DNA from 4 places in the Mesorhizobium sp. A556 genome. Region 4 is predicted to be linked to each of the others. Evidence: riboswitches for the same ligand, from Rfam matches in the RefSeq annotation. Region 4 holds a riboswitch; each other region holds the start of a gene.
What was found. Region 4 has a riboswitch for cobalamin ahead of ACX3P0_RS09415 (aromatic ring-hydroxylating oxygenase subunit alpha). Riboswitches for the same ligand answer to the same signal wherever they lie in the genome.

Region 1 (3,974 bases), on a different contig from region 4:
CAAGGAAGCGCGACGCAAGCGTGACAGCTACGTCGATACCAGGCCGAGTTACGATAAAGACGGTAATCCGAACTTCGACACCCAGGGCAACTACCAGGGGTGTAATGGCGTGGGCTGTCTTGTCGATAATCCAGGCGATGACGATTAGCCAGACGATGACGATTAGGCCGGCTGCCGGGACGCCGCTGGTCGGGCTGTAGATACGCTAGCCCCGGCCGAAACTTGAATGGGCGAAATGCATGCGGCGCCAAGGCAAACTACGGCGTGCGGCGATAGCTCAGCACGGCTGATCGTCGCCGTCTTTCCGCCGTCCGCCGGCAAGCAGAATCGTGCCGCCCGCAAACGCCATCGCCAGCGTCGAGAAAGCGATGAGGCTTGGCGTGTGCGATGGAACGTTGCGCCAGATCGGGAAGATCACCTCGGCGGTGTTGAAAGCTTCGCCGCTGAACTGGCATTGCACGAACGAGGCCTGGTTGCGCACCATGTCGGCGTCGATCCGGGAGATCAGCGCTTCCGTAGGCTGCTTGTCGTCGGAGATATCGCGCATATGGACGAGTAGCGCTTGCGCCGCCGAGAGATAGGCGTGGCTGCATTCGTTGAACGGGCTTTCCTCGTCGCGCAGGCTGCCGGGAACCAGACCCCATAGACAGTAGCTGTACTGGACGTCGGCGAAAGTCAGCAGCCGCCGGAAGGTCGGGTCGGTTTTCGCCTGCCGCTTGGCCAGCGCGAGAATTTCGCCGCGATATTCGGCGGTGACGGCCATCTGGCCATGAGACAGGCCGGGGATCGAGATGCCGCTGGTCGGCCCCTCCGAACGAGCGCCATGGGCGCTAACTGGTCCAGCACTCGCAAAAAGCAACGCGGCGGCGCCCGCAAGGGACGCCGCCGTGTAGCGTGGTAAACACTTCGACACGTGGGTTAGCGCAGGGCCGGGCGGGCCGCGATCTTGTGGTTCGCGCGTCCGGCAAGATTACGCTCGGCGACTGCGCCGAAGGCGAGGCCGATTACCGTCCACAAGACGGCATGAAGCCCGAGCGAGGCAGTACGGAAACGCCACAGGAGGTCTGCGGAGAAGTTTTCCGGCACGTCATTGATGGTGGGCAGGGCATATTGCGCGACCACGGTGACGGCAAGGAAAGCCGCTCCAGCGATGATCGAGGCGTTCCAGGCTCCGTATTGCGCCCACAAGCGCCTTGCCAGGCCGATTGACGCGACCAGCGTGGCGATCGAAACGACGATCATGATGAAGAACAGTTCCGTTCGCACCCCGATGGTGTCGGGGTTGCCGACGGCCGGCGGCGTCGCTGGATACTTGATCTGCGGTATCAGCACGATGGCGATGAAACCCGCCAGCGCAATCAGGGCGGCGGTGCCGCGCGGCCCGAACCGGCCGATGCGCCCAAAGACATAGGCAAAGACCAGCGAGAACAGCCCGCCAAGGGCCGCGCCATAGACGACGGTACCGGTCAACAGGCCGATGCCGGCCTGCGTCGCGCGGGAAACGAGTTCGGTTTCTTCATCCGGCGCTTCACCGGATGCCTGCGCCATCAATTCTTCGAACGCGATGGCGCGGTCGATCTGGGGTTCACCGAAAACCCGGGCAAAGCCGAACGCCAGGAGACCCGCGAAAATGCCGACAAGCATCCCGCGAAGGAGAAGACGACCAACCATGTCAAAGCCCCCTTAGTGGCAGGGAAAGCCGAGCAGGTGGCGTCCGTCATGCACGAATTCGTGGATGTACATGCCACGGAAAAGCGACATCGCGCCTTCCTCGGAGCCGACGAAATAGACGGCGAGAAGGCAAAGCAGGCCGCCGAAGATCGCCCAAGGCAGGATCTCGCCAAGCGGGATCGGAAGCGGGCGTATGTCTGGATTGAAGGTAGCGTCGGACATGGTGTGCCTCCTGGGATACAGCGTCCCGTTGATGAGCCATGAAGCAACGAAAGAAGTCCTGACTCTCGGCATCGCGCTTCAAACGCTAGCCGATCACAGTGGCGCGACCGTACCGGGCTTTCACCGGTTTCCACTCACATTGCTTCAATGGCGACAGTAGTCAGCGCCGGTTACCCTGTCAACGAGGGTGTTGGGCGTGAAGGGCCGTCGGGCCGGCACGGTCGTGCTATGCTGAGCCAACGAAACGCGATGCGATTCCTCGATGACCGGACGCCTGACAATGATCTGCAGCGGCGCAACCGCCGCCACGCGCCACGCCGCGTTCCCGCTCGATGAGCCGCTCGAGGCAGGCGCAGTGGCGATGGCCAACACGCTCGGCCCGCAATTGCGCCGCGCCGACCGCGTCTGGACAGGGCCGGCGCTGCGCGCCAGGCAGACGGCGCAAGCCCTTGGCTTGCAAGCGGTTGAACGCCCTGAACTTGCCGATCAGGATATGGGCTCATGGAGCGGAAAGACGCTGGCCGCGATTTCCGGGCAGCAGCCAGAAAATATCGCGGCCTGGTTGGCCGTTCCTGCCGCGGCTCCGCATGGCGGCGAGGCGATCGCCGAACTGTCGGCTCGCATAGCCGCCTTGATGGACGCGCTGCTCGGCGAGCGCGGCCATACGATTGCTGTGACGCATCCGGCCGTCGTCCGCGTGGCTGTGCTTCATGTGCTGGGCGCGCCGCTCGAATCGTTCTGGCGCATCGATTGCGAGCCGCTGAGCGTCGCTGAATTTCGCACCGACGGACGCAGATGGGCGCTACGCGCCAGCGGCGTCATGCCGGCGAAGGCAAAAAAGCGTTAGCCGCGCACGGCCGCGAGCACGCCGGACAGTTCCTCGGCGAAAATATCGATCTCATGGTCGAGGCCGACGCTGACCCGGATGCATCGGTTGAGCACCGGCGCCATGGGCTTGCGAATGAACACGTCGCGCGCCAAAAATCCTTTCAGCACCTTGAGCGCGAAATCGCCGTCGCGGCCGCAGTCGATGGCGACGAAATTGGTGGCCGAAGGCAGCGGCTTCAATCCGTTCGCCTCGGCGATTGCCGCAATTCTCCGGCGACCGGCATCGACCCGCGCCACGACGTCTTGCAGCCAGTCCTGGTCGGCCAGTGCCTCGACGCCGGCAATCTGCGCCATGCGGCTGACGCCGTAGTGGTTGCGGATTTTCTCGAAGTCGGCAATGACCTGCCGCTCGCCGATGGCGTAGCCGCAACGGATGCCGGCCAGCCCGTAAGCCTTTGAAAAGGTGCGCATGCGGATGACATTGGTGCGCCCGATATCGATTGCCGGAAGCGCCGAGGCAGGCGCCAACTCGCCATAGGCCTCGTCCAGGATTAGCATCGTGGTTTCAGGCAGCGCCTCGATAAAGCGCATGATTTCCGCCGCATCCCAAAAACTTCCCATCGGGTTGTCAGGGTTGGACAGATAGACCAGCGGCGCGTTTTCCCGCCGCACCGCCGCAAGCAGCCCGTCAAGGCTTTCGCGGTCGTCTTCATAGGGCACTTCGACCAAGTGTCCGCCGGCCGCCGCGACGTGGAAATTGAAGGTCGGGTAGGCGCCAAGCGACGTGACCACCGGCGTACCGGGCGCGACATACATATGGACCAGTACGCCAAGCAGCCCGTCAATGCCTTCTCCGACGACGATATTTTCTGGCGAGGCGCCGTGATGGACTGCCGCAGCCTGCTTGAGATCGTAATTGTCGGGGTCGCCATACATCCACATATCGCCGGCAACCGCGGCCATGCCGGAAACGACGCGCGGTGAAGGCCCGAAACTGCTCTCATTGGCCCCCATGCGGGCGCGAAATGCCCGTCCGCTTTCCCGTTGCTGCGCCTCGGGGCCGACAAAGGGCACCGTTGCGGGAAGCGCGCCGACGATTTCGTTGAGGGGAGGGCGTTTCGACATGATGCATACTCGTTAAGGCAAGTGTTCTTCTAGCTACAGCCGCCATTCGAAGCGCGCAACCCTGCGCCCAGGCAGCGCACCATCAGATTCAAACGAAAAAACCCGGCGGTTGCCCGCCGGGTTTTTCT
Region 2 (3,974 bases), on a different contig from region 4:
ACAGCGTCTGGCTGCCCGGTTCAGCACCCGAGGCGAAGGCCGTGGCGGCGACGATGGCAGAGGGGTTCAGCGTGGTAAGAGCGGTTTCGACGACGGCAAGCGAGGCCGGGTCCTTCAGGCTGGAGACGAAGATGGGAACAGGCGTCATGCCGCGCTGCCGGAGCGCTTCGGTCAAGGAATCGATGGGGGCGATATCGGCCGCCAGCAGCATCGAGCGATAGAAGAGAATGGGAACGACGGCGGCTGTTTCGCCCTCTATGCAGGGCACTTCGACGACGCCCTTGCCCGGCTCGTAATAGCCGGCCTTGGGTACTGTGACCGGCTCGGCGGCGGAAATATCTGTTCCGGCCAATTTCGCCAGGCGATGCACCAGGGCTGCCATGTTGGCGGGGCCGCCTTCGCGAAAATAGTCGAGCAGGGCCTCGAGTTCGGCGCGGTGCAGGGTGGAGGCCTCGATCAGCCGCAAGTCCTCGTCGCGGCATTCGCCGGGCAGCAGCGCCAGTTTAATGCCGCGAGCGCGCGCGATGGAAGCCAACTGGTCGCAGCCGTAGCGCCACCAGTCATAGCCGCCAAGAATACGGACTAGGATGACCTTTGCATGCTGCGCAACGCTGTCGATCCATAGATCGACGGACATGGGATGGCGCAAATCGCGCAAGGGCGCGAGCCGCATCGACGGCAAGCGCTGCGCGTCGGCCTGCCATGCAGCCGCCAGACCGGCCAGATCACTATCGGTGAAGGACAGCGCCACCACATCCGCCGGCGTCTGCCGCAGATCGACAGGCTCGGCGAGATCGTCGAGCGAGGCGGAAGTGGTGGTCAGAATGTGCATGGGCGGCGCGCCGACTTTATCCGATCAATATTTTCTCGATGACGGGGCGGTTCAACCCTTTCAGGCCGATGACCACCAGGCGCGAGCGGCGGTCGTCTTCGGGCGTCCAGACGCGGTCGTAATAGTGAGTGACGCGGGGGCCGACCGCTTGCAGCAAAAGCCGCATCGGCTTGGTGGACACTTCGACAAAACCTTTCACGCGCAGCACGTTTTCCTGTTCGGCGGCGGCGATGACGCGCTTGGCGAGGTCGTCGGGGTTCGCGATCGAGGGGATGTCGATGATGATCGAATCGAAATCGTCGTGCTCATGACCGCCCATGCCGTCGTGATGGCTCCAGCGGTTTTCGATGTCGTCTTCGACGGCGAGGCCGAGACCGAGCAGCACCGACGGATCGACCTTGCCTTGCGAGACCGGCAGGGTTTTGACGGCGCGGGCACGGCTCTTGGCGATGATGTCGTTGGCGCGCGCCATGGCGGCATCGTCCATGAGATCGCTCTTGGACAGGATGATGAGATCGGCGCAGGCGACCTGATCCTCGAACACTTCCTCGACCGGATCGTCATGGTCGAGCGTCGGGTCGGCGGCGCGCTGGGCGGCCAGCGCATCCATGTCGGAAGCGACCTGACCGGCGGAGAGCGCTGCGCCATCGACCACGGCGATGACACCGTCGACAGTGACGCGACTTTTGACCGTCGGCCACTGGAATGCCTGAACCAGCGGTTTCGGCAGGGCAAGGCCGGACGTTTCGATCAGGATGTGATCGACAGGGGGCTGGAGCGACAGGATACGGTCGAGCGCGGGCACGAAATCGTCGGCGACCGTGCAGCAGATGCAGCCATTGGCGAGTTCGACGATATTTTCCTCGGGGCAGGTGTCGATGCCGCAGCCTTTAAGAATATCGCCGTCGACGCCGATGTCTCCGAATTCGTTGACGATGAGGGCCAGCCGCTTGCCGCTGGAGTTCTCCAGCAAATGGCGAACCAGCGTGGTTTTTCCCGAACCGAGAAAGCCGGTGATGACGGTGCAGGGAACACGGGATGCGGTCATGGTCAGTCCTTCAGCGTGGCAAGGGGAGGGATGCGTGCGACGAGGCCGCGTTTCAGCGAATCGGGGCGGCCGCGCCAGGGGATGAGGCCGTCGCTGGACGTGGCGAAGAGTTTTGCGCCGGCGACGAGATCGGGGCCGCTGGTTACGGTCAGGTCGCCGAAAACATAGCTCCAGCAGCCGTCGCGCAGGATGGCTGCGCTGAGGCGGCGCTTGCAGTTGCCAAGGCATTCGACGGTGCGGATATGGATGTTTTCGTCGATAGCGGCGCGGCGTGTATTTTCCGCCAACGTCTCGCCTGCGCTGGGACGGGCATCCGAGCCGGTTTCGTCGCGGCACGATGAACAGACGATGATCGTCGCCTCGATACCGGATAGAATATCGGCGGACTCAGCCGGAAAATTGCCGTTCTGGTTCAAGACCTGCTCCATGCCCGGAAACCCGCCAGGCTATCGGATTATTTCTCGCAGACGGCAGGTCTCCTGGCTCGCGGGTCATCGCCTTGGCCGCCTTCCCAGGAAAATCCCAGTGGCATTCGGCCTTGGCTCGTCGCTTACAGTTGCGGGGACAGCCGCGGATTTGCGACTTTCGTCGCGCACCGCATTCCCTCTTCGCTCCTCCCTGTGAAAAGAGGAGACCGTCTGGAGCGGATTTAGGCGTTAGTGAGAGGCCGTGTCAACGTGTCGATGCGACAGCGCGATGTCGGCCAGCGCCGGTCCGAGATCGCCGGCCGGCGTGATTTCGATATGTTCAAGGCCGAGCCAGCCCTGCATCTGCTTCAGTTCCTCGAAAAGATGGGCGGCGGCGTCTGTGGGTGCGGTCGCTTCGGCGTAGGCGGCGTGGACGCGCAGCACGCTTGCCGGGCGGTCGGCCTTGAGGTCGACGCGGGCAGCGATTTTATCGCCGAGCAGGAAAGGCAGCACATAGTAGCCATACTGGCGCTTTTCGGCCGGCGTGTAGATTTCGATCCGGTAGCGGAAGTCGAACAGGCTTTCGGCGCGCGAGCGCTCGAACACCAGCGGATCGAAAGGCGCGAGCATGGCGCGCGCCTCGACCTTACGCGGCATACGGGCGTCCTTCTGGAGATAGGCCGGCTTGTTCCAGCCCTCGACGCGGACAGGCAGAATTTCGCCTTCATCGACCAGTTCTTCCAGCCGGCCCTTCATGTCGGCAGGAGAGAGACGAAAATAATCGCGTAAACAGTTGGCGGTGGCGACGCCGTGGGCGCGGGCCGAGATGCGCAGCAGTTCGCGATGGGAGTCGGCGGGCGAGGGCGTGGGCAGGGCCAGGACCGCCTGCGGCAGCACGCGTTCGGGCAGGTCGTAGAATCGCTCGAAGCCGCGCCGATAGGCGGTGGTGATGCGCCCGGCCCAGAACAGCCATTCGAAGGCGTGCTTAGCCTCGCTCCAACCCCACCAGCCGCCGGAACCTTTCTGGCCGTCAAGCTCGGATGCGGCAATCGGCCCGCGCGCCACGATTTCGCGAAAAATGTCTTCTATATAGGCGGCGCGTTCGCGGCCGAATTTGGCGAGGCCGCCATACATGCCGTCGCCGCGCTCCGCCCGCGCCATGCGCCAGCGCATCAACGGCCAGGTTTCGACCGGAAGGTAGGAAGCTTCGTGCGCCCAATACTCGAAGACTGCACGTTTTCGTGAAATGGCAGCATTGTCGAGCAGCGAAAGCGGGTAGGGGCCGAGCCTGGAATAAAGCGGCATGTAGTGCGCGCGGATCACGGCGCTGACGGAATCGATCTGCAACAGGCCGGTCCGCGACAAAACGCGCGAAAAATGCCGGCGGTCCGGCGTGCCGGCTGGCCGCGTGTCACAGAAGCCTTGTGCAGCAAGCGCTATGCGGCGCGCGAGCCGGAGCGATATGTTTTCCTTCATGCCGGTTCCGGGCAATCCTTGAGCTTGGGGGCGGTGATTCCACGCATGGTAACAGGCATCCGGTACAGGAATGTCAGGAGATAAAAGTGGAGTAAAAAAAGAAGGAAATCAAACGCGCGCCAATCGGGCCAGTTTACCCACCGACGCCATTCCGATACCGTATTTTGAACAAGGTTTGACTTGCTTCGCCCGGAGTGCTGCGCTAACCCTC
Region 3 (3,974 bases), on a different contig from region 4:
CCAGCCAGACGCGCGAACGGGTGATGCAGGCCGCCGAACAACTCGGCTATCACGTCAATCATCTGGCGCGCGGCCTGATGCGGTCCTCCACAGGCATCGTCTGTCTGGCGGTTGCCGAAGCGGATACGCCGTATCAGGCGCGCATGCTGCAGGCGTTGGCCCGGCATTTGCGCGACGCGGGCAAGGTTATCATGGTCCTCAACACGTCCGGCCCAAGCCAGGACATAGACCATGCCCTCAAGCAGACATTCAACTACCGGGCCGATGCAACGGTCGTCTTATCTGGAGCGCCGCCGCAATCGCTGATCCGCAGTTGCCTTGAAAACGGGCAGCGTCTTATCCTGATCAACCGGGACGACAGGTTCTCCGGGCCGCACAACATTCAGGTCGACAGTGCCGCGGCGGCGGAGGCAGCCCTTCATGCGTTCGTGCGCGCCGGCTGCAAAAGGCCCGCCCTGGTAACGTCGGCGGCCGGAACGCCGAGCCTCTTGAAGCGCGAAGAGGCCTTCGTGTCGGCGGCCCGTAACCATGGGCTGGATGTTATCGTCTGGCGGGAAGGCCGGACCTCCTACGACACGGGCGTACGGGGGGCGCGGCAATTGTTTGCTGGCAAGATGCGCCCGGATGCGGCCTTTTGCGTAACGGACCTGATCGCCTGCGGCTTTCTCGATACCGCCCGCCACGAATTCAAGCTGGACGTGCCGCGCGACCTTTGCGTCATCGGGTTCGACGACATCGAACAGGCCGGCTGGGCGTCGTATCGGCTCACCACTTTTGCCCCTCCGGTCGAGGCCATAGCCTTGCATGTGGCGGAACTGGTTTCGTCGCCGCAAGACGGCGTCAATACCAGCAGCCGCATGACCTTTGCCGCACCGATCGTCTGGCGCGAAACCGTAAGGCCCGGCCCCACCTGAACCGCGTCAACACTACCTATGGCTGAACCCCGACCGAGATCAGTTCCCGCCTTTCTTCGACCCAGAGCGCGCCGCCCTGGCTGACGGCGTCATACACCGCGCGGCCGATCGCGGCGCCGATGTCGGTATGCAGCCCGGCAAAATTCTCGCCGCCTTCCATGGATGGTGCTGCGACGGCGATACAATCGGTCCCGGTTCCGGTGATGGGCTTGCCGCCCTGACGCCAGTCCAGATCGATGATGGCCGCGGTCCGGGCCTCGGTCGCGATCGACACCGCCTCGATCAGGGCCGCTTGAGAAAGCGGCCGGTCGACATGGGCGAGCAGGTTGATGGTGCCGACGGCGGCGCCAAGCAGCGGCGGCGCGCCGACCCTTGCGGCATTGCCCAGGCCGACCGTCGCAAGGCAGGTCGCGGTGGCGGCACCGGATACCGCCGTTGCCAGATGATGGCGCTCCACATAGCGCGACGTCATCAGGTGGACCGCATCCGCGTGGCCTGCCGCCGCCATTCGCGTTTCGAGCAACCGGGCGGGATCGACGCCCAGCGGCAGGTCGTCGTTTCGAACATGCAGCCACGCGACCTTGCGTGCCGTGACGAAACCCGGCCGGGTAAGCGACCAGCTCAGCACGGTCTGCGGAATGGCAAATTCCGCGACGAGAATGGGGCTGGCGCACGAAACTGAAAAGGCTTTCATGCCGGCTCTTCTTTCATTGCTCAAGCCAGCCGGCAAGATGCCCGCGCGCAGCCTTCAGAATTGTTTTGGAACTTCGGCCCTTGAGCGATTGACGCCCCTGCCCGCGCCGACTAGTTTCCGCGCTGGAACTGGTGCCGCCGCAAGGTGGTTTAAAAGGGAACACGGTGAAGCCGGCAAACCGGCCGAAACCGAGACTGCCCCCGCAACTGTAACCGTTGAGCCTTCTTCCATTGGCCACTGAACGCGCTCGCGTGCTCGGGAAGGCGGAAGACCGGTAATGACACGGAAGTCAGGAGACCTGCCATTCCAGTCACCCATGCCCGAACACGAGGGGTGTTCAGGCGCGGTCGTCCGTGGCGGTGACACGATAACGTGTTGCCGCGCGCCGGGACGGTCGAGGGGGTGGAAGATCAACCCCGCCAATCGCTGGAACCAGAACGCGGCTTGAAATGAGCCAGGGGCGAACAGCTTCGCCTGCAAAGTTCTGGGGGTCGAATTGAAGAAGATAATCGGGGTGGCCGGCGCGTTGGCGCTGGTGCTGACAGGCCACGCGGGGGCGCAGGAAGCAGGCACGGACGCTTCCGGTGCAACGAAGCTCGACCGCATCCTCATCACCACGCCCTTGCGGCGTGAATCGTCGCTGGAACGGTCGACGTCATCGGTGACCGTGGTAAGCGAGGAAGAGATCAAGCAGTCGGCGGCTTCCGACCTGCTGTCCCTGTTGAAGGCCTATCCAGGCGTCACCGTGACCGCCAATGGCGGCATGGGCGCGGATTCGAGCATTTCGCTGCGTGGAACCACCGCCGCGCAGACGCTCGTGCTCGTCAATGGCGTGCGCGCAGGCTCGGCAACGTCGGGAACCGTCAACCTGTCCGGCATCCCGCTGGCTTCGATCCAACGCATCGAAATCGCCAAGGGCGGTCACTCCGCGCAATATGGCGCGGACGCTATCGGCGGCATCATCAACATCATCACCAAGCAGGGCGGCATCTGCGCCGACGGAAGCAAAAGCTGCGGTACGGTCACGGTGGGCGTCATACATCCCTGGGGTGGGTATCTGTCCGGCAATCTGCAAGGCCAGAGCGAAGACGGCACGAACTATTCCTTCGGCGCCCAAGTGCTGGGGACGCAGGGCTACGACTTCACCGTGCCTTCCGCCTATGGGCACGAGCCGGACAAGGACGGTTTCCGGCAAGGCTCGTTCAATTTCTCGCTGTCGAAGGACATGGACTGGGGCCGCATCTATTCCGATGGGCTTTATGCGCGTGGCCGCAACCAATACGACCGCCAGCCGGTGAACGAGGCCGATACCAGCAATTTCTCCGGCCGTATCGGCGCGCGTATCGACCATTCCGATAGCTGGTCGTCCACCGTCGAACTGATGACCGCGCTCGACTATGCCTCGAACTTCGGGCCGAGCGAAAAAGGCGACGATTTCGACACGCTGCGCTATGGCATTCTCGCCTCCACGCAAAAAACGTTCGAGGTCGGTGAAGCGAAACATACGCTGTCGGGCGGGGTCGAAGCCTATCGCGATACGGTCGATGGCAGTTCCATCTCCGCTGTCGCTTATGCCAAGACGGAACGCGACCTGACGGGCGTCTTCGGCCAATATTCGTTCGAGTACGAGGCGCTTACCGTCGATAGCGGCCTGCGCTACGATCACGACGAGCAATTCGGCAGCGCCACCACCTACAATATCGGCGCAAGCTACGAACTGACGGACGGGCTGGTGGCGCGCACCTCCTACGCCACCGGCTTTCGCGCCCCGACCTTCAACGACCTCTATTATCCCGACCCCTATCTGTCGGGTAACCCGGACCTGAAGCCGGAGCGGTCGCGGTCCTACGAAATCGGCTTGAACTGGCAGGCCACGACCCAGACAAGCCTCGACATGGCGGTCTATCGCACGCAGGTGAAAGACCAGATCAACTGGGCGCCCATCGACCCCAACGACGCGTGGGGGCCGTGGCACCCGGACAACATCGATCAGGTGCAGATAACCGGTTTTGAGGCGACCATGGCGCATGAATTCAACGCCGAGTGGAGCGGCCGGCTGGGCATCGACATTCGCGAGCCGCTCAACAAAAGCCCCGGCGTGCATGGCAAATACGTTGCCTATGGCGACCGCTTCAACGCCACCGCCGGGCTGACCTACAAGCCGACGACGAAACTCGAGCTTTCGGCCGCCGTCATCTATGGCAGGGCGCGCTATGCCGACGCCGCCAACCTCGTCAAATTGCCGGACTATGTGACGGCGGACTTCACGGCGCTCTATGCGCTCGACGAGCAGTCGCAGTTCAAGTTCTCGGTGGCTAATATCTTCGATGAGCAATATCAGACCAAACAGGACTACCGGGCTCCGG
Region 4 (3,974 bases):
CGCATGCTTGGCCAGCGCTACGCGTTTGTCGTCGTCGCCGTCATCTTCTTCTGCTTGCTAATTGCGGCCGGCCTGCGTTCCGCGCCGGCGGTGATGATGCTGCCGCTGGAATCCGAGCTCGGCTGGGGCCGCGACGTGGTTTCGCTCGCCGCCGCCATCGGCATCTTCCTTTATGGCCTGGCCGGTCCGTTTGCCGCCGCCCTTATGGAACGCTTCGGCCTGCGCCTGATCCTGCTCGGGGCGCTTGCCCTGATGGCCGGTTCGACCGCCTCCAGCCTGCTGATGACCGAGCCGTGGCAGTTGGTCGCCAGTTGGGGCGTCTTTTCCGGGATCGGCTCGGGCGCCGTGGCGACCGTGCTCGGCGCCACCATCGTCAACCGCTGGTTCAAGACCAATCGCGGCCTGGTCATGGGGCTGATGTCCGCGTCGAGCGCCACTGGCATGCTGGTGTTCCTGCCGGTGCTGGCGATGCTGGCGCAGTGGGGCGGCTGGAGGCCGGTCGCCATGGCCGTCGCCATCGCCTGCGCCGCCTTGTTGCCGCTGGTCTGGCTTTTGGTGCCGGAGCGGCCCTCTTCCATCGGCCTCGTCCGCTTCGGCGCGGATGCCGACGACGTGCCGCCGGTATCGCCCGCCTCGCAGGGCAATTTCATCGCCCACACGCTCGGCACGCTGCGCCGTGCCGCGCGCACACGTGTGTTCTGGTATCTGTTCGCCACCTTTTTCGTCTGCGGTTTCACCACCAACGGGCTGGTCGGAACGCATCTCATCGCCTTTTGCGGCGACATGGGCATCCCCGAAGTAAAGGCGGCCGGCCTGCTGGCCTTGATGGGCGTGTTCGACCTCATCGGCACGACGCTGTCGGGCTGGCTGACCGACCGCTTCGACCCGCGAAAACTGCTCGGCATGTATTACGGCATTCGCGGCCTGTCGCTGATCTACCTGCCCATGTCGGGCTTTTCCGGCACGGCGCTGACCATCTTCGCCGTGCTCTACGGCCTCGACTGGATCGCCACCGTGCCGCCGACGCTGCGCCTGTCCAACGAAGCCTTCGGCGATCGCTCCGGCCCGATCGTCTTTGGCTGGATCGTCGCCGGCCACCAGGTCGGGGCGGCAACCGCCGCCTTTTTCGGCGGCGCGCTGCGCGAAATGCAGGGCAATTACGAACTGGCGTTCCAGATCGCGGGCATGACCGCCATCGTGGCCGCCTGCATCTCGCTGCTCATCGACACCAGCCGGCCGGCCTTTGAACCAGAAGGCCAGCCCGCCTGAGCGACGCGCCTGAACGACGCCTTTTTCGCCCTGTCGCCTTTGCGCTTTGGCGATGTCGCTTTCGTATGGCCGGACCCCATGTCCCGGTGATTAGATGGTGATGCTTAGGTGCCCGTTCGCGAAAGCCGGCGGGATAATTGGGAAGCCGGTTGGATGCCGGCGCTGCCCCCGCAACGGTAGCGGAGTTGAAAGTCTTGACAAAAACCACTGGGCGATAAGCCTGGGAAGGTGTCGAGACAGTCCGGGAGGACAACTCCGAAGCCCGGAAACCAGCCTCGAGCAAAGTGAACTCGACTGATCGCGGTGGGCGGTCAAGAGGCGAATTCTTGCGGACGGCAATCGGTGCCGGTGCGCAATCGTTCACCCCTGAAGTCACCACCAGTTCAGTCCTAGCATTTGCTGAGGGCAGGACATGGACACGAAGACCGAAATGCTGAAGCGGCTCGAGCGCCGCCGTCAGGGCTTCTCGCTGGAGCAACCCTTCTACACCGATCCCGATTATTTCAAGCTCGACATGGAACTGATCTGGTATCGCGACTGGCTTTTCGTCGGCCATGATTGCGAAGTGCCGAAGCCCGGCAATTATTTCACGCTGCAGATCGGCGACTATCCGGTGGTGCTGGTGCGGGACCAGAAGGGCAAGATCCATGCCCTGCACAATTCCTGCCGCCATCGCGGCAGCCGCGTCTGCCCGTCCGATAAGGGATCGGCAGCCAAGCTAGTCTGCCCCTACCACCAGTGGACCTATGAACTCGACGGCACCTTGTTGTTCGCCCGCGACATGGCGCAGGGCTTCGACAAGGCCGATTTCAGCCTGAAGCCGATCGCCTGCGAAAGCGTCGGCGGTTTCATCTTCATTTGCCTCGCTGAAAAGCCGGCCGATTTCGCCCCGATGCGGGCAATGATCGAGCCTTACCTGGCGCCGCACCGGCTGACCGAAGCGAAGGTCGCCTTCGAGAGCACCATCGTCGAGAAAGGCAACTGGAAGCTGGTCTGGGAAAACAACCGCGAGTGCTATCATTGCGCGGCGAACCACCCCGAACTGTGCAAGACCTTTCCCGAGGCCCCGACCGTCACCGGCGTCCAGGACGCCGACAGCGATCCGGAGATGCTGGCCCATTGGGCCAAATGCGAGGCCGCCAACCTGCCCAGCAAGTTCCGCATCGATCCCGCAGGCCAGTTCCGCGCCACCCGCGCGCCGCTGCTGCGCGATGCCGTCAGCTACACCATGACCGGCAAGCGGGCGGTGAAGAAGAACCTGTCCGACAGCGTCTCGACCGAGGGGATCGGCTCGCTGCTGCTCTATCATTATCCAACGACCTGGGACCACATCCTCGGCGACCATGCCGTCACCTTCCGCGTCCTGCCGATCAGCGCCACCGAAACGGCCGTGACCACGAAATGGCTCGTCCACAAGGATGCGGTCGAGGGCGTGGATTACGACCTCGCCGAACTCATCCATGTCTGGACCGTGACCAATGACGAGGATCGCCGCATCGTCGAGGAGAATGCCTTCGGCATCCAGTCGCCGGCCTACGAACCCGGTCCCTATTCGGAAGTGCACGAAGGCGGCGTCATCCAGTTCGTCAACTGGTACGCCGATTTTATCGGGCCAAGGCTGGCCGAGGGCGAGAAGCCGGCGTTGAAGAACGTCGCTTAGGGAGGCAGCCATGAACGCGGCAGTCAGCCTCTACAAGCATCTCGACGAGATGATACCGTGGAACGACCGGCTTCAGGTGCTGGAAGTGGTTGGCGTCATCGACGAGGCGCCGGACGTGAAGACCTTCACCTTCCGTTCGGACAACCAGACCTGGTTCCGCTACAAGCCGGGCCAGTTCATCACGCTGGAACTGCCGGTCGCGGACGCGCCGCTGATGCGCACCTATACGCTGTCGTCCTCGCCGTCGCGGCCGTTCTCGATCGCCGTGACGGTCAAGGCGCAGGCCGGCAGCGTCGGCACGCGCTGGATGTTCGACCATCTGAAGCCGGGCGAGCGGGTCAAGGCCTATGGCCCGTCCGGCGAGTTCTCGCTGCACAACCATCCTTCGGCCAAATATTTGTTCATCTCGGCCGGTTCCGGTATTACGCCGATGATGTCGATGCTGCGCTGGCTGAACGACTTTACCCCGCAGACTGATATTTCCTTCGTCAACTGCGCGCGCAGGCCCGAAGAGATCATCTTCCGCAAGGAACTGGAACTGCTCGGCATGCGCATGCCCGGCCTGTCGCTCGGCTTCATGATCGAGGAACGCTCGTCGCGCGAAAGCTGGTTCGGCCATATGGGCCGCATCGATGCGGTACGCCTGCCGATGCTGTCGCCCGATTTCCGCGAGCGCGAAGTGTTCTGTTGCGGGCCGGAACCCTTCATGCGCGCGGTCAGCCAGATGCTGGAAACCTCCGGTTTCGACATGGCGCACTATCATCAGGAAAGTTTTGGCGCACCGGCGATCGAGCCGGTGCCGGCACCCTTTGCCGATAGCCCGCAGCATGCGACGCCGGCGGGCGAGCCTGCACAAGCCGCCATCCCGATCCACTTTGCGCTCTCCGGCGTCGACGGCGAATGTCTCGCCGGCCAAACCGTTTTGCAGACGGCGCGCGCATCGGGCGTGCGTATTTCCGCCGCCTGCGAGTTCGGCCTGTGCGGCACCTGCAAGGTGAAGAAAATCTCCGGTGAGGTCGAGATGAGCCACAATGGCGGCATCCTC

Region 1: it holds a riboswitch for cobalamin, as region 4 does, so the genes downstream of both, ACX3P0_RS06430 (CbtB domain-containing protein) here and ACX3P0_RS09415 (aromatic ring-hydroxylating oxygenase subunit alpha) in region 4, are expected to answer to the same signal.
Region 2: it holds a riboswitch for cobalamin, as region 4 does, so the genes downstream of both, ACX3P0_RS02285 (DUF1636 family protein) here and ACX3P0_RS09415 (aromatic ring-hydroxylating oxygenase subunit alpha) in region 4, are expected to answer to the same signal.
Region 3: it holds a riboswitch for cobalamin, as region 4 does, so the genes downstream of both, ACX3P0_RS17975 (TonB-dependent receptor plug domain-containing protein) here and ACX3P0_RS09415 (aromatic ring-hydroxylating oxygenase subunit alpha) in region 4, are expected to answer to the same signal.

The regions. Positions count from the first base shown of each region.
Region 1 is NZ_JBTMXA010000002.1:386,606-390,579, forward strand. It holds gene ACX3P0_RS06415 (hypothetical protein) at 1-148, shown strand, start outside; gene ACX3P0_RS06420 (hypothetical protein) at 278-913, opposite strand; gene ACX3P0_RS06425 (CbtA family protein) at 919-1,671, opposite strand; gene ACX3P0_RS06430 (CbtB domain-containing protein) at 1,684-1,893, opposite strand; adenosylcobalamin (AdoCbl) riboswitch at 1,897-2,052, opposite strand; gene ACX3P0_RS06435 (histidine phosphatase family protein) at 2,174-2,740, shown strand; gene ACX3P0_RS06440 (pyridoxal phosphate-dependent aminotransferase) at 2,737-3,846, opposite strand.
Region 2 is NZ_JBTMXA010000001.1:470,607-474,580, forward strand. It holds gene cobN (cobaltochelatase subunit CobN) at 1-832, opposite strand, end outside; gene cobW (cobalamin biosynthesis protein CobW) at 849-1,880, opposite strand; gene ACX3P0_RS02285 (DUF1636 family protein) at 1,883-2,308, opposite strand; cobalamin riboswitch at 2,333-2,534, opposite strand; gene ACX3P0_RS02290 (winged helix-turn-helix domain-containing protein) at 2,537-3,763, opposite strand.
Region 3 is NZ_JBTMXA010000009.1:151,287-155,260, reverse strand. It holds gene ACX3P0_RS17985 (LacI family DNA-binding transcriptional regulator) at 1-914, shown strand, start outside; gene ACX3P0_RS17980 (adenosylcobinamide amidohydrolase) at 931-1,608, opposite strand; cobalamin riboswitch at 1,721-1,928, shown strand; gene ACX3P0_RS17975 (TonB-dependent receptor plug domain-containing protein) at 2,105-3,974, shown strand, end outside.
Region 4 is NZ_JBTMXA010000003.1:201,048-205,021, forward strand. It holds gene ACX3P0_RS09410 (MFS transporter) at 1-1,269, shown strand, start outside; cobalamin riboswitch at 1,359-1,561, shown strand; gene ACX3P0_RS09415 (aromatic ring-hydroxylating oxygenase subunit alpha) at 1,682-2,929, shown strand; gene ACX3P0_RS09420 (FAD-binding oxidoreductase) at 2,940-3,974, shown strand, end outside.